One region of the Chryseobacterium metallicongregator genome, then DNA from elsewhere that is predicted to be linked to it. Evidence: riboswitches for the same ligand, from Rfam matches in the RefSeq annotation. Region 1 holds a riboswitch; each other region holds the start of a gene.
What was found. Region 1 has a riboswitch for S-adenosylmethionine ahead of REB14_RS13160 (TonB-dependent receptor plug domain-containing protein). Riboswitches for the same ligand answer to the same signal wherever they lie in the genome.
Positions count from the first base shown of each region.

Region 1 (8,127 bases):
ACTAATTATCAGAACAGTCAGGATTGTCCTACCAATGGCAGCTGGAATAATTCCAATGATTTGAATAAGTTGGTTTATAATGCTGCAACAGACAGCTATTCAATTACTTTTACTCCAACAACATTCTTCGGAAGAACAGGAATCGGAAGGTTCGGGTTTTTATTAAAAGATAAAACAGGTTCCCATCAGACTTCTCCCGATATTTTTGTAAATGTAGGCGCATTAAGTTTAAGTCTTACCAATCCGTTAGCGAACAGCCTCACTTCGGTTCCGGTAGGGAATTCCATTACTATTATGGCTACAACCAATTCCAATGCAACATTTCAGTTAAAAGCAAACGGAATTGTTGTCAATTCAACAACCACTCCTTCACAGTCTTATTCCTACAGTTATACAGTTACTCAAGATACCAGCATGGAGCTTGTAGCGACTCAGGGAACCAATTCTAAAACAGCAACATTTATCTTACAGGTTCCGAGAAATGTAGTTTCTGAAGCAATACCAAACTGGATCAGACAGGGAATCAATTATCACCCGACAGATCCCACCAAGGTAGGCCTTGCTTTATACGCTCCGGGAAAAAGTTTTGTACATGTCATCGGAAGTTTCAATAACTGGGTGGTGAATGATACCTATTTAATGAAAAAAGATACCACAAATCCTGATCTCTACTGGATTGAACTCAACGGAATTACTCCTCAGCAGCTGAATACTTTCCAATACAGAACCAATGATTTGAGAAAAGTAGCAGATCCATATTCTCCACAAATTTTATCTTCTTATGATGACCTGTGGATTTCAGCTTCCACTTATCCGAATTTACCAGCATTTCCAGCAGGACAAGAGTTTGAAGTTTCAACATTCAAAACAGGTCAAACGGCTTATAACTGGCAGGTTGCCAATTTTCAAAGACCCGCAAAACAAGATCTGGTGGTCTATGAATTACTATTGAGAGATTTTACACAGGAAAAAAACTGGCAGTCACTGATCGACAAAATTTCTTATTTGAAAAACTTAAAAATCAATGCTATAGAATTGCTTCCCATCATGGAGTTTGATGGAAATCTTTCATGGGGATATAATACTTCTTTCCATTATGCATTAGACAAAGCTTATGGAACTCCGGAAAAATTCAAAGAATTTGTAGATCTATGCCACCAGAACGGAATTGCAGTCATTCTGGATGTAGCGTTTAATCATGCTACAGGACGTTCTCCTTTGGTAAGGCTGTGGAATATAGATCCGGATGGTGACGGCTATGGAAATGTTGCTCCAGACAACCCTTACTTCAACCAGGTTCCGAAACATTCATACAATGTATTCAACGATTTTAACCATACAAGTCCTTCAACGCAATATTACGTTGAAAGATGCCTTCAACAATGGTTGACAGAATATCGCATAGACGGTTTCCGTTGGGATTTAACCAAAGGATTTACTCAAAACTGTTCTGAAAATGACGAAGCCTGCACCAATTCCTATCAGCAAGACAGAGTAGATATCATGAAACACTATGCCGACAGACAATGGGCTATTGATCCGAATTCTTACATGATCTTCGAACATCTTGGAACCGATGCCGAAGAACAGCAATGGGCCAACTACAGAATTGCAGAAGGTAAAGGGGTTATGCTTTGGAATAAACAGACAGACCCTTACAATCAGAATACAATGGGGTATCAGGAAAACAGCAACTACGACCGTATGAATCACAGTCTTCACGGCTTCACCAATATGAGTGCTGTAGGCTATGGAGAAAGCCATGACGAAGAAAGACTGATGTTTAAAAACCTTGCATATGGAGCAATCAACGGAAGTTATAATGTGAAAGATCTGAATACCGCTCTTGAAAGAATGAAAACTTTCGGGGCAACCTTCTTTACCATTCCTGGTCCGAAAATGATCTGGCAATTTGGAGAACTAGGATATGAATTCAGTATCAACAGATGTGCGAATGGTACTATAGACAATGGATGCAGAACTGATGAGAAACCTGTTGCATTCACTTTAGGATATGATACCAATGCGAACAGAAAAGCAGTATATGATACTTGGGCTAAAATCATCAACATCAGAAATACCCATCAGGTTTTTAAATCTAAAACCTACAGTATAGAATCCAATAACCTTACGAACGATCCTACCGGCCTGATCACAAGAATTTATGTATATGATGCAGCTATTACAACAGGAATAAAGAATGTGGTTGTATTAGCCAATTACACGACTTCAGCACAGAATGTCGTCCCTTATTTCCCTTACACAGGTCAATGGCAGAATCTGATGGACAACAGTATTTCGAATATAGCTTCCACAACAACTCCAATCACTTTACAACCGGGAGAATTCAGGATCTTTGGAAATTATGCTGGTGCTTTATCAACCGAAGATACCAATGCAGCCAACAAATTATCCCTTCAGATTGCAGATAATCCGGTTCGAAACGGAATCGCTCAACTCGTTTTCAGTAAAGCAAAAAACGGAGAGATCCTGATTTTTGATATGACGGGTAAAAAATTGGATTCATTCAAACTGGATAAAGAGAATGGAAATTATAATATGAAGGTTAATTATCCGGCGGGAACTTATCTGTTACAGTTGAAATCAGATACAGGAATAGCCATTCAAAAGATGATGATTAAATAAAATAACTTATGAAGTTGTTGATTTTTAATATATTGAGCCATTAAGAGCTATTTAAGAAATAAAGTATTGTTAAGATGAATCATTCTGATTTTTAAGCTCAAAGCGGAGCTGATCTTAATACTCTTATCACCTTAATATCATCTTAATGTTTCAAAAATAAAACTTTAAACAATTTCTATAAAATAATGAAAGGCAGATTTGCAGTACAGCAGATCTGCTTTTTTGTACATTTAAAAAAATAGTCTACTTTTGCAGTAGATTTATCAAGAAAGGTGGAGGGATTTGGCCCGGTGAAACCTTAGCAACCTACACGTTTCCAGAAGTGTAAAGGTGCTAATTCCAACCCTTTGGGGGAGATAAGTGAAGTCAATACTCTATATGAATTCCATTTCTTGAAGTCTTGTGTATCTGCGGAAAGATCCGTCAGATTCGTATTATTAATTGGCAAGAACAAAATGAAAAAATTAAGCACAGCTGTATTATTGCTTGGAGCAATTCTGGTCGCTGCTCAGGAAAGTGAGGAAAAAGGAAAACAGATCGAAGATATTATCATCGTTGGAAACCGTAACGTCAAAAGAACAAAACTGGAGACGCCGGTTCCTGTAGATGTAATTAATATCGATAAAATCCAGAGAAGCACTCCGCAAATGACGGCTCAGGATCTCCTGAACTACGTGATTCCATCGTTCAATGCAGTGAGGCAGTCTGCTTCTGATGGGACAGAACATATTGACCCTGTTACTTTTAGAGGTATGGGACCCGATCAGGTTCTGGTTTTGCTTAACGGAAAAAGAAGACATTCCACATCATTAGTCAATTATCAGAATACGGTAGGAAATGGCTCTGTAGGAACAGATTTGAGTACCATTCCCGTAATTGCAATTGATAGAATAGAAGTATTAAGAGATGGAGCTGCTGCACAATATGGTTCTGATGCCATTGCAGGAGTTATCAATATAATTCTTAAGAAAAATACCGGAGCTTCAGCAAGTCTTACCTATGGGTTAACCGGAAGAAATGATGGTGATACTTACCAGGCAGGAGTTAATTATGGAGCCTCATTAGGAAAGAAAGAAGGCTATATTAATCTTTCATTACAGCTAAGTCACAGAGGAAAAACCACAAGAACGCAAAATCATGACCTGGATATTTTCGGAGATAATTTTGCCTATGAATTTGCTGGGGACGCAGAAGCCATAAAAGCTGCCAGAGCCGCAGATGATGCAGAAATTGCAAAAAGAGGATTAACACGTGACGATTTTAATTTTCAGATCGGAGATGCCCAGATCAGACAGGGACAGCTGTTTTTCAATTCAGAATATCCTTTTAACGATAACTTTAAACTGTATTCTTTTGGCGGTTTCAGCATCAAAGAAGGAAATGGCTTTGGTTTCAGAAGACTTCCGAGCGAAAAATCTAATGTAGTTTCGTCCATTTACCCGAACGGATTTCAGGCAACTCTGGCCTCCCAGGTATACGATGTTTCTTATGCTGTAGGAGCAAAATATAATGTCAATGACTGGTTTTTTGATCTTAGTAATACCTTTGGAAGCAATACCTTCAATTATAATGTAAACAATACGAATAACGCTTCTTTGGGAGCAAAATCTCCAACCCGTTTTTATGCCGGAGCGCATAGCTTTCTTCAAAATACCATTAATCTTGATATTTCCAAAAATATAAACCGTTTCAATATCGCATTTGGAGGAGAATTCAGATTTGAACAATACCAGATCAAGGCAGGTGATGAAGCTTCCTATACCCAATATGACATCAATGGAAACGTAGCCACTGAAGGATCAACAGTGCTTGGTGCGGGAGGATCTCAATCCTTTATCGGGTTTTCTCCAAATAATGCATTGAAGAAAGACAGACATTCCACCGCAGTGTATGCAGATGTTTCCTATGATTTAGATAAAAAATTGAATATTGATGCAGCAGCAAGATTTGAAAATTATTCAGACTTCGGAAATACACTGAATGGAAAACTTGCTGTACGATATGAATTTGTAAAGAATTATGCGGTAAGAGCAGCAGTGGGAACAGGATTCAGAGCACCATCATTGCAACAGCAGTATTTTAATAACTCTTATGCTGATATTTCTACTTCAGGCGAGAAGATTGTTACAAAGGGAATCTTTAGCAATGATAGCAAAGCCGCTGAAATTCTTGGATTTGATAAACTAAAACAGGAAACCTCTGTTAATGCAAGTGCAGGATTTACTTTAAGGCCTTTAAACAATTTGACAATCACCATAGATGGATACTGGATTAAAGTAAAAGACAGAATTGTGATCACCAGCAATATTACTGATGAAAGATTAGATCAGTTTAAGGTAGAAAGCGGAAGATTTTTTGCGAATGCTATTGATACCGAAACAAAAGGAGTTGATGTTGTAGTAACCTATGACTGGATTCTTGGCAATGGAAAATTAAATATCAATCTTGCCGGAAACTATACGGAAACCAAAATTACAGATTTCCACTTTCCGGAAAATTTAGGAACTCCGCAGAACCAGTTTTTTGGTCCGGATCAGATCAACATCATTGAAACTCTTTCTCCCAAAACAAAAGCTTCATTAGGATTAAATTATGGAATCGGGAAGTTCAATTTTCTCGTAAGAAATACCTATTTTGGTAAAGTAATAAGAGATGGCTATCCGTTTGGAGACGTGCAGGAGTTCTCACCAAAGGTCGTTACCGACATCAGTGTTGGATATGATATTACAAAAAGTATCAACTTTACAATAGGAGCCAACAATGTATTTGATGTCTTCCCGGATCGCCAGATTTATAGAAATTCATATTATGGAGTATTCAAATATGCACCGGTTCAGATGGGAACACTGGGGAATTATTTCTTCGGAAGGCTTAATTTTAATTTTTAATCAGTAAATGAGTACTACCTCACATCAGATTGGCTGGAAAACAGCAGCAGCCATCGTAGTTTCCAATATGATCGGAACAGGGATTTTTACAACCCTGGGATTTCAGTTATCCGATATTACCAATACCTACAGTATTTTCCTGCTATGGAGTATAGGAGGGGTTCTCGCTTTGTTCGGGGCTTTCTGTTATGCAGAATTGGGGTCACATTTTAAAGGAAACGGAGGAGATTTTATTTATCTCACAGAAACCTATCATCCGATATTTGGATACTTGATAAGCTGGATTTCACTCATTATTGGATTTTCTTCTCCGGTTGCGCTGGCTGCATTGGCCATGTCAAAATACCTTTCTGTATTTGATTATTCTTTTGGAAATGGCTTTGCGATTGCAGCTATTTTCCTGGTGGCGATTGCATTATCGTTCAGCCTGAAAACATCCAGCAGATTTCATAACTTTTTTACATTCATTAAGATAGCCTTTATTATTGTACTGGTTATTCTTGGGGTAGGAATTTCAGATTCACCAAAGATAGGCAACAGTCTCAATTTCAGTGACAGCTGGCAGAATGAGATCATACTTCCTGCATTTGCTACCTCTCTGGTATTTGTAACTTATTCCTACACAGGCTGGAATTCAGCTTCCTATATCGCAGGAGAAATAAAAGATGTTCAGAAAAACCTTCCCAAATCACTCATCATCGGAACCGTTTTCGTGACGGTAAGCTATATTCTGGTAAATTATATTATGCTGAAACACGCTCCTGTAAGTCAGTTGGCAGGAAAAGAAGATGTAATGGGAGAAGCTGCAGTAAATATGCTGGGACCGGCTTTTGGAAAAATCGTTAATGTTTTTATCGCCCTGCAGCTTATTGCAACAATTAGTGGTTATCTGTGGGTAGGATCAAGATTAACGCAGGCTTTTGCAAAACATACACATATTTGGAAGCCATTATCTGTGGGTAATGAAAAAGGAATTCCGGTAAGAGCTATTTTCGCTCATGCTGTCATTGCAGCTGTTATTATTTTGACAGGAAGTTTTAAAGAAATTTTTGTCTATACAGCCTTTATTTTGCAGCTTTTTGCAAGTCTGGCTATTTCTACCGTATTCTTCCTTAAGAAAAAAGACAGGAAAATCTTTAAGTCGAATGCGTTCCACATTTTTCCGGCAGTTTTTTTACTGTTCAGCTTTTATATTCTCTATTTTACATTCATTCATAATCCTAAAGAAAGCTTGATAGGATTGGGAATTATCGCCGTAGGAATTATTTTATATGTGATAGACAGAAGGCTTTCTAAAGGAGCTCAGACTAAATCTTAATGATGCAGAAAGGGGAATATACAGAATGGTAAATCTGTCTTTTTGTGGTTTTGCATCCTTTATCCCTAATGCTCAAAAATTTATGATGATTCGGAATTTTAATTTTGAATTAATAATCCTTATCTTTGCACCCACAAAATTTCTACAATGTCTAAATCATTAATTCCAAAATTAGAAGCTATAAAACAAAGATATAATGAGGTTGCAGACCTTATTATACAGCCTGATGTCATTTCAGACCAAAAAAGATATTCTTCTTTGAACAAAGAATATAGTGATTTGGGAAAAATTGTAAGAGTTTACGATCAGTACAAAGGCGCTTTGGATAGTATTGCAGAATCTGAAGAAATCATTGCAGATGGTTCAGACAGAGACCTGGTAGATCTGGCTAAAGAAGAAAAACTGGAAGCTCAGGCTAAAATTCCTGGTCTTGAAGAAGAACTGAAAGTATTACTGATCCCTAAAGATCCTGCAGATGACAAAAACGTTATCGTGGAATTACGTGCAGGTACAGGTGGTGATGAGGCTGCTATCTTTGTGGAAGATGTGTACAGAATGTATACCATGTATTTCAAAACAAAAGGATGGAGACATGAAGTGACAGATTCTAACGAAGCTGCAAAAGGATACAAAGAATTGATCATGAAAGTGGAAGGAGAAGGTGTTTACGGAATCATGAAGTTCGAATCCGGAGTTCACCGTGTACAACGTGTACCTGAAACAGAATCTCAGGGAAGAGTACACACATCTGCCATTACAATTGCTGTTCTTCCGGAAGCTGAAGAAGTTGATTTCGAACTGAATCCTGCAGATATTGAAATGCAGACTTCCCGTTCAGGAGGTGCAGGTGGTCAGAACGTAAACAAGGTTGAAACTAAAGTTCAGCTTACCCACAAACCTTCAGGACTTGTTGTAGTTTGTCAACAGGCTCGTTCTCAGCTTGCTAACCGTGAGCTGGCAATGGAAATGCTAAGAACAAAACTATACGATATTGAATTACAGAAAGTACAGGGAGATATCGCTGCACAACGTAAATCTATGGTATCTACAGGAGACCGTTCTGCAAAAATTAAAACATACAACTATCCACAAGGTAGAGTTACAGACCACAGAATCAATAAGTCTATGTACAACCTTGATGCTTATATGAATGGTGATATTTCTGAAATGATTGACGCTGTAATCATGGCAGAAAATGCAGAGAAGATGAAAGGGGAAGAAGAGAATTATTAAAATTAAAATAAATAAAAACAAAGCCTCTGACTGTTCAGGGGC
Region 1 covers NZ_JAVIXS010000009.1:172,891-181,017, reverse strand. The annotation lists gene REB14_RS13165 (alpha-amylase family glycosyl hydrolase) at 1-2,646, shown strand, start outside; SAM riboswitch class I at 2,904-3,009, shown strand; gene REB14_RS13160 (TonB-dependent receptor plug domain-containing protein) at 3,102-5,534, shown strand; gene REB14_RS13155 (APC family permease) at 5,542-6,852, shown strand; gene prfA (peptide chain release factor 1) at 7,000-8,085, shown strand.

Region 2 (8,127 bases), on a different contig from region 1:
TACAAAGGTAGAGATTTTTTCTAAAATGAATTATTCATATTAAGTATTTAACTAACATTCTTTATGTAAAAACCTATTCACAAATACATACCAAGGCCTTTATGATAAAAATAAAATTCATATCATTGAAAATAAAAATAACTCAATATCAAAAAGGGCACATATGAAAAATAATCACTTTTTTATCACCTGTTATTTGCTGATTATCATTAGTCTGATATCATGTGATAAGCAAAATACAATAAACCAGAATTCATCATTCATTTATAAAGATTTGACTGATACCTATGATTCAAAAACAAGTTTGTTTACACGAAACTATGATTCCGATTCAGCTACAATAAAGGTCAATTTAACCACAGAAGAAAAAGAGAAAATTCTGAAAACTTTTTCAGAAAATAGCTTTGAAAATCTTCCTTCTACAATTGATTGTTCTATATGGGGATATAATCCTAAAATTTATGACAGATTGAGTCTGAACAATATTAATGTAGAATATATTCACAATGCTGAAGAAGGATGGTTCTGCTATAATGGAAAAAAATTCGAAAGAATTAACAAAACTATACAGGATATTATCTTCAACAAAAATGAAGTGAAACAACTGAAACCTTCTACTATAGCATATGAATAAAAAATATATGATTATGATTAAATATATTTTTTCAATATTCTGCACGATGGTATTTCTAAGCAGTTACGGACAAAAACTATATAAAATTGAAAAAGATAAATATGGTGAACCTTTATTAAATGATAAGGCACAATATTCATTTAAAGAAGAACCAAGCGAAGAAGATCTAAAGGCAATAGATACCACAGCATATTATGTTCAGGTGTTTGAAGGGAGATCTTATAATAAAGAAGAGATGAAGAATCCAAGGATAATCATTTTTCATAAGAATGTTTTTTTTAAGAATGAATCACTTATGTATTTTGGAAAATTTGATATCCATAGAGGAAAAAACTCTGTTTATTATGGAGGAAAATATAGAATAAAAAATAATACTATTCAACTTGAACAATTTGGAAATTCTCCAGATTCAAAAAATTGGTATACAAGATATATAACTAAAGGTAAAATAAACAACAATAAAATTATTTTTAATGAAGGTTTAGTTGCTGTTTTTGAGAAAAGAAAAAATTTACCCATAAAATAGTAAATCAATAAAGCAGGTCAACAAATTGGAATAATTGGTTTTGGAAAGGTTATTTTTCAATGACTGATGAAAATAACTTTAAAAACAAAAACCACCGCAAAAGCAGTGGCTAAAAATCAAATCTAATTATAAGTATGTCCTCTTATAAGTTCGGGTTGTTTTCAGATTCTCTTTGTGGAATACTGAATAAATAATAATTACTATTGGATGTGAAAGCAGATTTATCCGGAAAATCGAGAACAGAATGCCCCCTACCATCTACTGTTTTCACCGTACCATCTGGTGTAGTAATCTGAACTTTTATCGGTTTGCCATCAGCATCTACAAACGGTTTTCTTACTACAGCTCCCTGCGTTCTGATAATATCTGAAAGGGAAAATCCCTCTCCAAATAATTCTTTTCTTCTTTCGACCAGGACTGCTGCTACAACCTCATTCTGTGATAATGAACCATTATAAATATTGGCATTTCTGGCAGATTTCAACTGATTCAGAACGGCTACTGCCTGAGAGACATTTCCAGTTCTGGCTTCAGCTTCAGCTTCAATCAGATACATTTCAGCAGCTCTCATATAAACGATATCTGCAATAAGGGTTGGTTTAAATTTAAACTTAGCATACCTCAGTAGTCCTTCCCTTCCTTTTTGTCCGTCCCATGAAAATAACTGGGATCTGATATCATTGCCATCAAAAAGATCTTTAAAATAAGGATCCGCCATAAAGCTGTAATAATAACTTCCTGATGAAGATACATCCAGATAATGGAAAGCATAACTTGCATCAGACTGTTCCTGCGTTTGCCCATGACCCCAAATCCATTCTGCATTGTTGATATCATTAAAGCCATCTTTATATTTTTCAGGAGCCATCAGAGGGAATCCTTCTCTTGCAATCTTCGCAGATGCTAAAGCTTTACTCCATTCACCTGTATTCAGGTAAGTTCTGGCCAAAAGCCCATTCACTACGGCACGGTTGATTTTATCCTTGTTATTTCTAGTATAAGTTTTCAACAGGTTATCTGCATCAGTAAGATCACTTTTAATCAAAGTATAAATTTCTTCAAGACTTGCTCTCTTCTTCCCTACTGTAGTTGTTGTAGATGGCTCAGTATAAATTGGAGCGGTCAATGCTGATTTGTCTTTAAGGTAGCTGAACTGATAAAAACTCGCCAGATTCAGATAACAGAAAGCACGCAATGCTTTAGCCTGACCTTTCACCTGATTCTTTTTCTCCTGACTTCCTTCTGTTCCATCAATTCTTGTAATCACATTGTTCATATTATTAATGGTGGAATACAACATCGTCCAGATAAATAAAGGTCTGCTTGCTGTACTGTTTACCATTTCAGTAAATGCATAGGTTGAAGCAAAACCATATTTATTAGTCAATACAGCCACATCACTTCCCATCGCATCACTGGCTCTTAAAACTGTGGAATACCCGATATTGGCATATGTTGTTCCGTCATTATTAAATTTTGCCCACGTACCGTTTACTACAGTTTCTGCACTTTCAGCTGTTTTGAAAACTTCTACGCTGCTAGCCTGATCAGTCGGAGCAGTATCCAGTTCACTTTCACAGCTTGTCAGCGACAAAAATCCGATAAGTGCAAACGATATGTATTTTAATTTTTTCATTGTTTCAATTTTAAAAGGTTAAAGAGTTGCCTGAAGCCCAAAAGTGATAGTTCTCATGGCAGGATATCTGTAATACGTTGTTCCGTCCAATGCCTGCTCAGGATCCATTCCTTTATGTTTATAGAAGGTCAGAAGGTTTTCTGCCTGGATATAAATTCTGAATTTCTTAAGTCCTATTTTCTCAAAATAATCCTCAGGAAGGGTATATCCTAAGCTTACATTTTTAAGTCTTGCATATGTTCCGGAGTAAAGGAATCTTGAAGATGTTGAGGTCCAGTTATTCGTTGTTGTACTTAATCCAGGAACATCCGTATAAGGATTTTCCAGAGTCCATCTGTTTAGCATTTCAGCGCTCCACGCACGTCCTCCTGCACTTCCGTTATGCATGATGGAAGTATAATCGGTATCTAAAATTTTTCCTCCGATTTTGAATGTCAGTAATCCTGAAAAATCAAAATTCTTATAGGTGATACTTGTACTGATTCCTCCTGTCAGTTTAGGCAAAGCTGAACCTTGTAAGAGCTTTGTGGCTTTTGAATATTCCGAAGTCGTTCCTTCTACTGAATTTCCGCTGGCATCGGTAGCAACTGTTTTCCACAAAGGCTTTCCATTACTTGGATCAACTCCAGCCCACTCCGGAATAAAGAAGTCGTATACTGAACCTCCTACTGTCAACAGCTTAGTTCCTACTACAAGAGAACCTCCGGGTAGTTTCGTTACCTTATTGTTTAAAGTACTCAGATTCACATCTACATTCCATTGGAAATTATCATTCTTAACGGGTGTTGTGAATAATGAAAATTCAAATCCTGTATTCTGAATGGTTCCGATATTCGCCGGATAATCACTGATTCCCAATGATGGTGCTACAGGCATATTAAACAAAAGGTCCTGACTTTTTCTTTTAAAATATTCGATATTTCCTTTAACTCTGTTATTCAGAATTGCGAATTCCAATCCTACATTTAAATTAAGGTTGGTTTCCCATTTCACATTATTGGTAGACGTTTTTTCCAGCGTTGTTCCCGGTTCTCCACCAAGGCTGATAAATCTGTACAACTCCTGATAAGCATAATAAAGCGGCTGCCCGTTGGGTCTAAGCAATTTATCATTCCCCTGACCTCCGTAGCTTGCACGCAATGTCAATTGGTTGAATACGTTTAAACTTTTAATAAATTCTTCATTGGAAATCTTCCATGAACCTCCTACTGACCAGAATCTTCCCCATCTGTTATCTTTTGCAAATCTTGAAGAGCTGTCTGCCCTTCCTGATGCAGATAAGAAATAGGTATTGTTGTAATCATACTCTACTTTTCCAAGGAAACTCAATAAACTCAATTTATTACTGTTTCCGCTGAAACTTCCCAGTAAAGAAGCGGCATCCGGCTCATAATAATAAGGCAGCGAGAACTGACTTCTTGTTCCGGAGATTGTCTGATAATCATATTTATAGAATTCGTGTCCTGCCAATGCATTGACATGATGTTTTCCAAACTTTTTATCATACGTCAGAATATTACTGGTGGTATAAGATAATGTTCTGGTATTGGTTTTCGTTACTGAACCTCCAATTTCAGCACCTTGCCCCAATAATGGATTTGAATAATAATGTCCGTTATAATTCACCAAATCAACAGAGAAACTCGTCTTGAATTTCAGTTCCGGTAAGAAAGTGAATTCCATGAATCCTTTCCCTGAAAAGTTATCTTCTTTATTCTCGTTTTTGTCTAATGGTAAGGTTGCAGCAGCATTCTGATTTTGAAGCGCATTCGTAGGTCTGTATTTTCCAAAATCATAAATCGGGTTTCCATCAGCATCCAAAATATAAGTTCCGTCAGCATTTCTTTCATAATAAGGATAGAATGAAGGAATAAATCTTGCCGCATTGATGATGTTACTGGCTTTGGAATCTGAAGAAGTAGGTGCCTGCTGAATACTGTTTGTATAACTTAAGTTCACCCCAACATTCAGCCATTTTTTAACTTCAGAATTGATCTTTAATCGGGTATTATATCTTTTATATCCCGATTCAATTGCCATTCCTTTATCATCCAGATACCCCAGAGAGAAGAAATAATTACTTTTCTCACTTCCTCCGCTGATATCAAGATCCACCTGATTTCTTGAAGCCACTCTCTGCAAGATATCTCTCCAGTCATCATTCCAAAGTGGTGATGCGCCAGGTAATAGTTTTCCATCTGTACCTACCGGTTTTGGATAAGTTGTCCCATATGGATTAATCCCCAGTGAAGAAACAAGGTTGTCTGTTGCCATCTGAGCTGCCTGCTGAGAAGAAACTTTTCCGGATTGATATCCATTTCTCAATGCTTCCCAGTACAGTTGAAAATACTGATCTGTATTTACCTGTTCATAATCTTTTACGGCTCTTCCGGAGAATCCCTGACTGATATTAAAATTAACTCTGGCCTCTCCTTTTTTACCTGATTTTGTAGTAATGATAATAATTCCGTTTGCTCCCCTTGAACCATACAAAGCACTTGCTGTAGCATCTTTCAAAACACTGATTGATTCAATATCGCTTGGGCTGATAGAGTTCAGGTTTCCATCGAAAGGAATTCCGTCTACAACGTATAAAGGATCACTGGAAGCACTGATTGAGCCAATTCCTCTGATTCTGATAGTAGAAACAGCACCTGGCTGGCCTGATGCACTGGTAGTCTGAATCCCTGCAACCTGTCCTTCTAATGCTTTCGTAATATTCGTTACAGGTCTGTTATTGATTTTATCACTGGAAATTGTAGCTACGGAACCGGTATAGCTGTTTCTTTTCGCTTTTCCGTAAGCTACCACTACTACTTCATCAATCTCTTTTTCATGAAGGCTATCTTTTTTCGGCTTGGAATTCTGTGCATTTACACTGATAATTCCCAGAAAAAAAGCAGCAACGGGAGGTATCCAAGCTTTAGAATTAAATAAATTTTTACTAATCATAATCAATTTTATTTATCATATATTAAAATTTAGCCCTTTGCAGAAAAGTCAGCAAAGGGCATCGATAAATACGATAAAACAAATGCTTATTTTTCCTTAAAAGGCTGAACGTAACACCTTGCCCAATGGGTAGGTTGTTAAGACTTCACAGGGTCAGTTCCCTCCATCTTTCTTTATAAGCCGATCGAAATATGTTTGCAAAGCTAAAAACTTTTAGTCTACAAAACAAGTAGACTTATTTATTTTTCATGATAAATTTTTAATAATTAACATAAAATTTTAATAAAACTCATTACAACAAGGAGTTGCAGTCGTTATCATTTATTCAAACATGACAAATATCATTATTAATAATTCAATGGAATAAATATTTGAGGAGACCTTAATTTTTGTATTATTAATTGAAAAAACTTTTTAATTTTATAGTATGAAAGTTTTGATCATCAACGGCCCTAACCTCAATCTGTTAGGCACAAGAGAACCGGAAATTTATGGAAATGTTTCCATGGAAAGTTATTTGGAAAATTTAAAATCCGAGTTTCAGTCTCATGAAATACAGTATTATCAGTCCAATATTGAGGGCGAGCTTATCAACAGACTTCAGGAGGATAATTTTGATGCAGTGGTGATTAACCCGGGAGCATTTACCCATTATTCTTATGCTATCGCTGATTGTTTGAAGAATATCCGCAAGCCAAAAGTAGAAGTACATATCAGCAATATATACAAAAGAGAAGAATTCCGCCAGAAATCTGTGACGGCAGCGAATACAGATGCTGTTTTATCCGGCTTTGGAATGGATGGGTACAGATTGGCTTTATTGAGCCTGAAGTAATTTCATAACTTAAATATTCCTACAGATTTCTACAGATAATTAAGGAAAGTAAGAAAATAATTGATGAAGATAAAGGATAAGATTTATTGTAAAATCATTGGGCCATATTCCGGACAATTAACGAAGAGAAAATCTTATATTATCGAAGAAATCAACGTTGAAAATATAAAAGTCTGGAATAATGAGGGAAAACTTAGGTGGTATTCAAAGTTGTATTTCAGTGCAGACAATGAACCGGAAATCATTTCTATTAACATAGATGATCCAATAGAAAATATTGAATCTGATGCCATAGAAGTAACTATTACCTTTTCCAACAAAGTAAAATACTGGATGACCTTCGCTACTCCAAAGTATTTAGATAAGATATTGGACGAAGAATCTTACTTTTCTTCAAAACATTTTATGATCATAAAACATTTAACTGAAGAATCAATCAAATCAACGGTCTTAAAACTTGATGAACAGAATGAGTTGATTGAAAACTGTAAAAAATATTAATAAAAAAGCCTCATCTGTGATGAGGCTTTTTATGTTATAGAGAACTATTAGATGGTCTGTTCCTGTAATTGAGGTCCTGAAGCAACTAATTTCTTACCTTCTTCAGTATCACAATACTGCTCAAAGTTTTTGATATATCTTGAAGCAAGATCTTTTGCTTTTTCTTCCCATTCTGAAGCGCTTTCATAGGTATCTCTAGGATCTAAAATACCTGTAGAAACGTTTGGCAATTCAGTAGGAATCTCAAGATTCATGATTGGAACCTGAGTTTTTGGAGCATTATCGATAGATCCGTCAATGATTGCATCAATGATTGCTCTTGTATCTTTCAGAGAAATTCTCTTTCCAGTACCATTCCAACCTGTATTTACCAAATATGCTTTAGCTCCGTGCTCTTGCATTTTACCGATCAATGTTTTAGAATACATTGTTGGGTGTAATGTAAGGAATGCTTCACCAAATGCAGGTGAGAAAGATGGCTGAGGTTCTGTAATTCCTCTTTCTGTTCCAGCTAGTTTTGATGTATAACCGCAAAGGAAGTGGTATTGAGCCTGATCTTCATTCAAGATGGAAACCGGAGGAAGTACTCCGAATGCATCTGCTGAAAGATAAACAATCTTCTTAGCATGACCTGCTTTAGAAGGCAATACAATTTTGTTGATATGATAAATTGGATAAGAAACTCTTGTATTCTCAGTGATTGATCCGTCTGTATAATCTGCTACTCCATTGTTCACAACAACGTTTTCAAGAAGTGCATCTCTTTTGATGGCAGCAAAGATATCCGGTTCTTTTTCTTCAGATAAGTCGATAACTTTAGCGTAGCATCCACCTTCATAGTTAAATACTCCGTTGTTATCCCAACCATGTTCGTCATCACCAATAAGATATCTTTTCGGATCTGCAGACAGAGTCGTTTTTCCTGTACCTGAAAGACCAAAAAATAAAGCTACATCACCTTTTTCTCCTACGTTAGCAGAACAGTGCATTGAAGCCATACCTTTTAATGGAAGGTAATAGTTCATCATGGCGAACATCCCTTT
Region 2 covers NZ_JAVIXS010000014.1:236,194-244,320, reverse strand. The annotation lists gene REB14_RS14560 (hypothetical protein) at 164-634, shown strand; gene REB14_RS14555 (hypothetical protein) at 648-1,160, shown strand; gene REB14_RS14550 (RagB/SusD family nutrient uptake outer membrane protein) at 1,303-2,796, opposite strand; gene REB14_RS14545 (SusC/RagA family TonB-linked outer membrane protein) at 2,815-5,748, opposite strand; SAM riboswitch class I at 5,832-5,930, opposite strand; gene REB14_RS14540 (type II 3-dehydroquinate dehydratase) at 6,176-6,583, shown strand; gene REB14_RS14535 (hypothetical protein) at 6,647-7,084, shown strand; gene pckA (phosphoenolpyruvate carboxykinase (ATP)) at 7,132-8,127, opposite strand, start outside.
Region 2: it holds a riboswitch for S-adenosylmethionine, as region 1 does, so the genes downstream of both, REB14_RS14545 (SusC/RagA family TonB-linked outer membrane protein) here and REB14_RS13160 (TonB-dependent receptor plug domain-containing protein) in region 1, are expected to answer to the same signal.

Region 3 (8,127 bases), on a different contig from region 1:
TACGAAGTCTATGTAAACGGAGAAAAAATATAATCTCTTATTTAAAAATAGAAAAAGCCGGATGATTCATCCGGCTTTTTTATTACTCATTACCAATTACTCATTGCTTATTAAAAGGTAAGTCTTGGTTTTATCAGTTTTGCTACTGTAGCTGTCCATCCCGTTTGGTGGGAAGCTCCTACACCACGGCCGTTATCTCCATGGAAATATTCAAAAAACGTAATATAATCTCTGAAATGTTCATCATAATTGAACTTTGGATTACCTCCGTTGAAAGCTCTTTGTCCATGTTCATCCTTTAAAAATAGAGAGCAAAGTCTTTTGCTGATATTCTGAGCGACTTCATCAAGATTCCTTTTATCACCGCTTCCCGTTGGAAGTTCTACTTTCAGGCTGTTTCCATAGTAATAATGGAAGCGCTGCAGACTTTCCACAATCAAAAAGTTAATGGGAAACCAGATAGGCCCACGCCAGTTGCTGTTTCCGCCAAACATTCGGCTGTCACTTTCTGCAGGAGTGTAGTACACCATATTTTCAGATCCATGTACAGAAAATACAAAAGGATTTTCTTCATATACTTTAGACATGGCACGGATTCCGTAAGAACTCAGGAACTCATTTTCATCAAGCATTCTGGTCAGAACCTTTGTTAGTCTGTTTTTTCGGAGGATGCTCATCAGGTGTTTTCGGCCTTGTCCTTCCTCGTCCCAGTGAGAAACAAGTTTGGTCAATTCCGGCTTGTTCTTTAAGATCCATTCCATTCGGGTTCTGAAATTCGGCATCTTTTCCAGTAAACGGTGGTCAACAATCTCAACGGCAAACATAGGAATCAAACCGACAATACTTCTTAATTTTAAAGAAACACTGTCTCCATTTCCAAGCTGTAGTACATCATAGAAAAATCCGTCTTCTTCATTCCAAAGTCCTTTTGTGCCTTCGCCCAGATTTTCCATAGCTTCGGCAATATAAAGATAATGCTCAAAAAACTTGATGGCCATATCTTCATATACCTGATAGTATTGGGCAAGCTCCATTGCAATACGCATCATATTCAGTGCGTACATGGCCATCCAGCTTGTTCCGTCTGCCTGTTCAAGATGCTGACCGTCCTTTAATTCCATATTCCGGTCAAAGGCTCCGATATTGTCGAGACCAAGAAACCCTCCGCCAAAGATATTTTTCCCGTTCTTATCCTTTCGGTTCACCCACCACGTGAAATTAAGAAGCAGTTTCTGGAATACTTTCTCTAAAAATAGTAAATCTGGCTTTCCATTAGTTTTTTCATCAATTTTGAAAACACGGAAGCATGACCAGGCGTGTACTGGCGGATTTACATCACTCATATTCCATTCATAGGCTGGAAGCTGTCCGTTGGGATGCATGTACCATTCCTTAGTAAGGAGCAAAAGCTGTCCCTTGGCAAATTCTGCATCGATGATCGAAAAAGGAACACAGTGAAATGCCAGATCCCACGTAGCATACCATGGATACTCCCATTTATCGGGCATGGAAATAATATCCTTATTGTGGAGATGATTCCATTCTGTATTTCTTACATAGTCGTTGAAATTTCTTGGGGCTTCAAAGTTGGGATCACCTTTCAGCCATTTTCCGATATTGTAATGGTAGAACTGTTTGTTCCAGAGAAGTCCGGCAAAAGCCTGTCTCTGCACATTTCTTTCATCTTCGTTGACAGTGTCATTCTGAATTTCTTTATAAAACTCTTCAGCTTCAGCCTCTCGTATATTGAATATTTCATCAAAATTTTCAAAAGGTTCATCAGCTTCATCCGGACATAATCTGAATTCAAAAACTTTGGATTCCCCGGCTTCAATCATTTCATCGATCAGAAAAGAAGCTTTTGTTCCCTTTTTTTCAGGATTTACCGTATTCGTTTGATGGATAATAAAATTATTGATTCCATCTTTGAAATAAGTGTTTTCAGCTGCAGGAGCTCCGTAAAGCTTAGAATTATTGGTTTCGTTATCACAAAATACGCTTTGTGTATTGGTATTTCGGGAATAAAGTTTTTTAATCGAAATACTGTCATGGCCAATGTTGATACTTCCGTCATGAGAAGCATTGATTTCTGCTTTATAGGTGTTGTATCCCCATTTCCAGTTGTTTCTGAACCAAACAGTAGGCGCTACCATAATAGGTGCTTTATGCTGACTTCGGTTACAGACCGTTACTCTGGCAAGAATATCATTGTGATCGGCTTTACAGTATTCTATGAAAATATCAAAATATTCATCATTATCGAAAATTCCTGTATCGAAAATCTCATATTCCGGTTCCTTTTTACTGCGTCTCCCGTTTTCTGCAACAAGGTCATCGTAAGGAAATTCATTAATTGGATATTTATACACCATTTTCATATAACTATGAGTAGGTGTATTATCCAGATAATAAAAGATTTCTTTGATGTCTTCCCCATGATTTCCCTGAGGGTTGCTCAATCCAAAGAATCTTTCCTTTACCATTTTGTCTTTCTTGTTCCAAAACGAAAAAGCAAAACATAAAAGCTGTTTTACATCAGAAATTCCGGCAATACCTTCTTCACCCCATCGGTAGGCATAGCTTTCTGCATTATTATGATTGGTAAAATTCCAGGCATTCCCGTTCGGGCTATAATCTTCGCGTACATTTCCCCACTGCCGGTTGCTTACATAAGGTCCCCAGTTTTTCCATTTGGTATCTTGTAATCTATCTTTTTCGGCGGTCATATCTCATCATTTTTCCATACGAAGTTAGTTTTTTTGAGAAGTAATTCCAATTTTTTTCATCTGAATAATTATTAATATTGTCTTGAAATACTTGTATTTAAAGGCTTTTTTAAATATTAAAATAATTTTTTTTTGAAATTAAAAGAAAAGAACTACCTTTGCATCATTCGTTCATTCAAATATTGAAAATGTTATCAAGAAAGGTTGAGGGATTAGACCCTATGAAACCTTAGCAACCCTTTGTGCAAGCAAAGAAGGTGCTACGTTCTACCAAATAATTTTGGACAGATAACTTACTGAAGTTCTTTTCAGCCATTTCCTGTGGCATTTTCAATTGTATTAAAATTTAATAGAATTGAAAACAGAACTAAACTATATTAATCTTACGTATCAAACTTATTCCCAAAAGGAATACTATATCTCATTAAGCTATCAGCTTTTTGGGAAAGATCTGTTTACAGCTCCAATCATTTTAATCAACCATGCTCTTACCGGAAATTCAAATGTATCCGGAGAAAAAGGTTGGTGGAAACAGCTGGTAGGAGAAAATCAGATTGTTGATACTGATCAATATACTGTTCTGTGCTTCAATATACCAGGAAACGGATACGACGATTTTTTAATTGAAGATAATGAAGACTTCACACCTTCAGATATCGCAGCGATATTTCTGAAAGGGCTTGAAGCTTTACATATCAAAAATTTATATGCCATTATCGGAGGTTCTCTGGGAGGAGGGATTGCCTGGGAAATGCTTGCCAAGCAGCCGGATCTCACAGAAATATTTATTCCTATTGCCTGTGATTACAGAACACACGATTGGCTTCATGCACAATGTCTGGTTCAGAAATTTTTATTGAATGATAAAGAAGAACCATTACAGAAAGCGAGAATTCATGCCATGTTGTGTTACAGAACGCCACAGTCACTCAATGACAGATTTCAAAACCAATATAACCAGGAAAAAAAACGCCTGGAATCAGAAGACTGGTTGGTTTATCATGGTAATGCACTAAACGAAAGGTTTAGTTTAAAAAGTTACAAGCTGATGAACCACCTCTTAATGAATATCAACGTTGCTGAAGAAGCACTGGAGAACATACAGGCACGAATGCACATGATCTCCGTAGATACAGACTTATTCTTCCCGGCTTCAGAAATCCGAATGTGTTTTGAAAACTTAAAAGAGAAAAATAAGGATGTTTCTTATCACGAGATCCAATCTATACACGGGCATGATGCCTTCCTAATGGAATATCAACAATTAAATAATATCATAAAAAACATTTTACAGAAGTAATGAAAAATGCTAACGAAATAAAATTTTTAAAGAACAGATCAATCGTCAAATTTGAAGGAGAGGATTTCCTTGGAGAAATCGGGATTGACGGACGTATTTTTAAAGCGCTTACTTTAGCACGCATCAGTGTTGGCGTAATTTCTCAACAGGCTATAGAAAACGGAATTTCTATTCTGGTTCATGAAAATGATGCAGAGAAAGCGGTTGCTTGTCTTATTGATGAATTTGAAGCAGAAAGAAAATCTGGAAAAGTTTCCCAAATTTATAGTATCAATAATGTTTCTGTGATTGGTTTTGTTGCAGAAGATTTCAATAAAGTCTTTGCAGAACTGGCACGAAATAATGTTTTCCCATTGCTTTTGAATCAGGTAGCAGGAGAAAACAGAGTGAACATCGTAGTAACATCTTCACAGGATGAAAAAACAAGAAACATCATAGAATCTGAAATTTTCAAAAAGCCGAAGACCGTTCATCTGGCCATCATTGGTCACGGAAATGTAGGAAAGACATTGATACAACAGGTTTTGGAATCTGCAGAAGAAATTAAAAAACGAAAAAAAATAGACCTTAAAGTAGTTGCAGTAGCCAACTCTAAGAAAATTGCTTTCAACAAAAAAGGTTTCGACGCCAATTGGAGTGATGAGGTTTTAACAGCAGAACATCCATCGAATGTAGAAGAACTAATCAACTTCTCTAATGAAAACCAACTGGAAAATCTGATCGTTGTGGATAATACTGCAAGCAAAGATTTTGTGAAAAATTATCATGCTTTGGCAGAAAACGGATTCGATCTGGTGTCTTCCAACAAGATTTTCAATACCCTTCCAATAGAAGAATACAGAAAACTAAGATATACGTTGAGTAAAAACAACAGACGTTATTTGTATGAAACCAATGTGGGAGCAGGATTACCGTTAATTGATACCATCAAATTATTACACCTTTCAGGAGAAAATATCACAAGAATCAAAGGAGTGTTCTCCGGAACATTGAGCTATGTTTTCAATAATTTTTCTTTGAGGAACGATAAATTCTCAACCATCATCAACGAAGCTTTGGAAAAAGGATATACAGAACCGGATCCGAGAGAAGATTTATCAGGAAATGATGTAGCAAGAAAATTATTAATTCTGGCAAGAGAATTAGACCTTATCAACGAATTCGGAGATATCAATATTCAAAATCTTGTTCCGGAAAGCTTACTTGAAGTTTCAAAATCAGAATTTCTTTCAAGACTGGAAGAGCTGGACGAAGAATACCAGAAAATAAAAGAAAATCAGGAGCCCGGACATGTATTGAGATATGTAGGTGATCTACACGGTGACTTACAGAAAGATAAAGGCGAGCTGGATGTGAAACTGATTTCTGTTCCTGCAACTTCCGCACTAGGACAGCTGAAAGGCTCAGACTCAATCTTTGAAATCTACACAGAAAGTTATGGAGAGAATCCAATCGTGATTATGGGAGCCGGAGCTGGTGCACAGGTTACAGCAAGAGGTGTATTCGGGGATATTTTAAGAGTAAGTGAAACGAAATAAATTAATGTAACAATCTACCAATCTGGCAGTGTAACCATTACTGCAATTGTCATTCTGAGCATAGCGAAGAATCTAATGGTTACCCTGCTGAATTGACAAATTAAAACTATATGGAAAATTTTGAAACATCAGCAATAAGAACCCAAACGGAAAGAAGCCAGTTTGATGAGCATTCTACACCGCTATATCTTACTTCCAGTTTTATATTTCAGGATGCGGAAGATATGAGAGCAAGCTTTGCAGAAGAAAAACCTAAAAACTTATACAGCCGTTTCTCTAATCCAAACGTAACCGAATTTACAGATAAGATCGCTAAAATGGAAGGAGCAGAAGCAGGATATGCCTTTGCAACAGGAATGGCAGCCATCTATTCTACATTTGCTGCATTACTGAATGCCGGAGATCATATCGTAAGCTGCCAGTCAGTATTCGGATCTACTCATACTTTGTTTACCAAATATTTCCCGAAATGGAATATTGAAACCTCTTATTTCAAAGCAGAAGATGCCGCGAATGTAGAGCAATATATTAAACCTAATACCAAGATCTTATACCTTGAAACGCCTACCAATCCGGCTATTGAAATTCTTGACCTTGAATTCTTTGGACAGATTGCGAAAAAACATAATCTTATATTTATTGTAGATAACTGTTTTGCAACGCCTTATCTTCAGCAGCCTATCAAATACGGTGCAGATATTGTGGTACACTCAGCAACGAAACTGATTGACGGACAGGGAAGAGTTTTAGGTGGAATAGCAGTAGGAAAGGAAGACCTGATCAGAGAAATTTATCTTTTCGCAAGAAATACAGGACCTGCATTATCTCCTTTTAATGCATGGGTATTATCAAAAAGCCTTGAAACATTGGCTATCCGTGTAGAAAAACACTGTGAGAATGCATTGAAGGTAGCCGGGTTTTTAGAAAGTCATCCTAATGTAGAATTGGTAAAATATCCATTCCTGAAATCTCATCCGAGTTATGAAATTGCCAAAAAGCAGATGAAACTTGGAGGAAATATTGTAGCCTTTGAAATAAAAGGTGGAATAGAAGGGGGAAGAAACTTCTTAGATAAGATCCAAATGTGTTCACTGTCTGCCAATTTAGGGGATACAAGAACGATCGTTACACATCCGGCTTCTACTACACACTCCAAACTGTCAGACGAAGAAAGAAATGAAGTAGGTATTACTGCAGGTTTGGTTCGTTGTTCAGTAGGGTTGGAAAATGTGGATGACATTATTGCTGATCTGAAGCAGGCTTTAGATTAATTCAACTAGCAACTGGTTTTAGCCAAAATAGATTAAAATGAAAAATTCAGTACAATTATATAAAGCTTTATCCGAAAGAATTTTAATTCTTGACGGAGCCATGGGAACCATGCTTCAGAGATACAAATTCGAAGAAGAAGACTACCGTGGAGAGCGTTTTAAAGACTGGGAACATCCGGTAAAAGGAAACAATGACCTGCTTTCTCTGACACAGCCTCAGGCGATTGAAGAAGTTCACAAGAAATATCTGGAAGCCGGAGCTGATATCATTGAAACCAATACGTTCTCAGGAACTACCATTGCGATGGCAGATTATCACATGGAAGATCTGGTGTACGACCTGAACTATGAGTCTGCAAAAATTGCCAGAAAAGCCTGTGATGAGTATACTGCGAAAAATCCGGACAAACCGAGATTTGTAGCGGGATCTATAGGACCTACAAACAGAACAGCTAGTTTAAGTCCAGACGTTAATGATCCGGGATACAGAGCCATCACTTTTGAAGAATTGAGAGTCGCTTACAAACAGCAGTGTGAAGCTTTGCTGGATGGAGGTTCAGATATTCTTCTGGTAGAAACCATTTTTGATACTTTGAATGCAAAAGCTGCTTTATTTGCTATTGATGAACTGCAGGATGAAAGAGGAATAAAAATTCCAATCATGGTTTCAGGAACCATTACCGATGCTTCAGGAAGAACATTGAGCGGACAGACCGCAGAAGCTTTTCTGATCTCAGTTTCCCATCTGAATTTACTAAGCGTAGGTTTCAACTGTGCATTGGGAGCAGATCAGCTGACTCCTTATCTTGAAACACTGGCTCATAATTCAGAATTCTACGTTTCAGCATATCCGAATGCCGGTTTACCGAATGCTTTTGGAAAATATGACGAAACTCCGGAAGATATGGCGAGACAGATCAAAGAATATGTTGAGAAAGGATTAATCAATATTATAGGAGGATGTTGTGGTACAACACCTGAGCATATTAAAGCGATTGCAGACCTGGTGGAGAAATATGAGCCAAGGAAATTGAAGAAATTTGTGTGATTTGATAGATTTTTTAAATTAAAATCAAAGATGAAGGCTGGATTATAAATGTTAACTTTAAGTAAACCACAAAGTTAAATATAATGGAAAAGCCAATTTACTTAAAAGATTCCGAGGATGTCAGATTATTTAATGAACTGAGAAAGAAAGTGAACCAAAGAGTAGAAAACATTTCTGAGAACAGAGATATCTACATTAAGATCAAAGCGGTACTTCTTCCACTGGTCTATATTGGTTTATATTT
Region 3 covers NZ_JAVIXS010000014.1:400,734-408,860, forward strand. The annotation lists gene REB14_RS15365 (OsmC family protein) at 1-33, shown strand, start outside; gene REB14_RS15370 (MGH1-like glycoside hydrolase domain-containing protein) at 111-2,726, opposite strand; SAM riboswitch class I at 2,915-3,021, shown strand; gene REB14_RS15375 (alpha/beta fold hydrolase) at 3,082-4,026, shown strand; gene REB14_RS15380 (ACT domain-containing protein) at 4,026-5,564, shown strand; gene REB14_RS15385 (O-succinylhomoserine sulfhydrylase) at 5,675-6,835, shown strand; gene REB14_RS15390 (homocysteine S-methyltransferase family protein) at 6,873-7,883, shown strand; gene REB14_RS15395 (fatty acid desaturase family protein) at 7,967-8,127, shown strand, end outside.
Region 3: it holds a riboswitch for S-adenosylmethionine, as region 1 does, so the genes downstream of both, REB14_RS15375 (alpha/beta fold hydrolase) here and REB14_RS13160 (TonB-dependent receptor plug domain-containing protein) in region 1, are expected to answer to the same signal.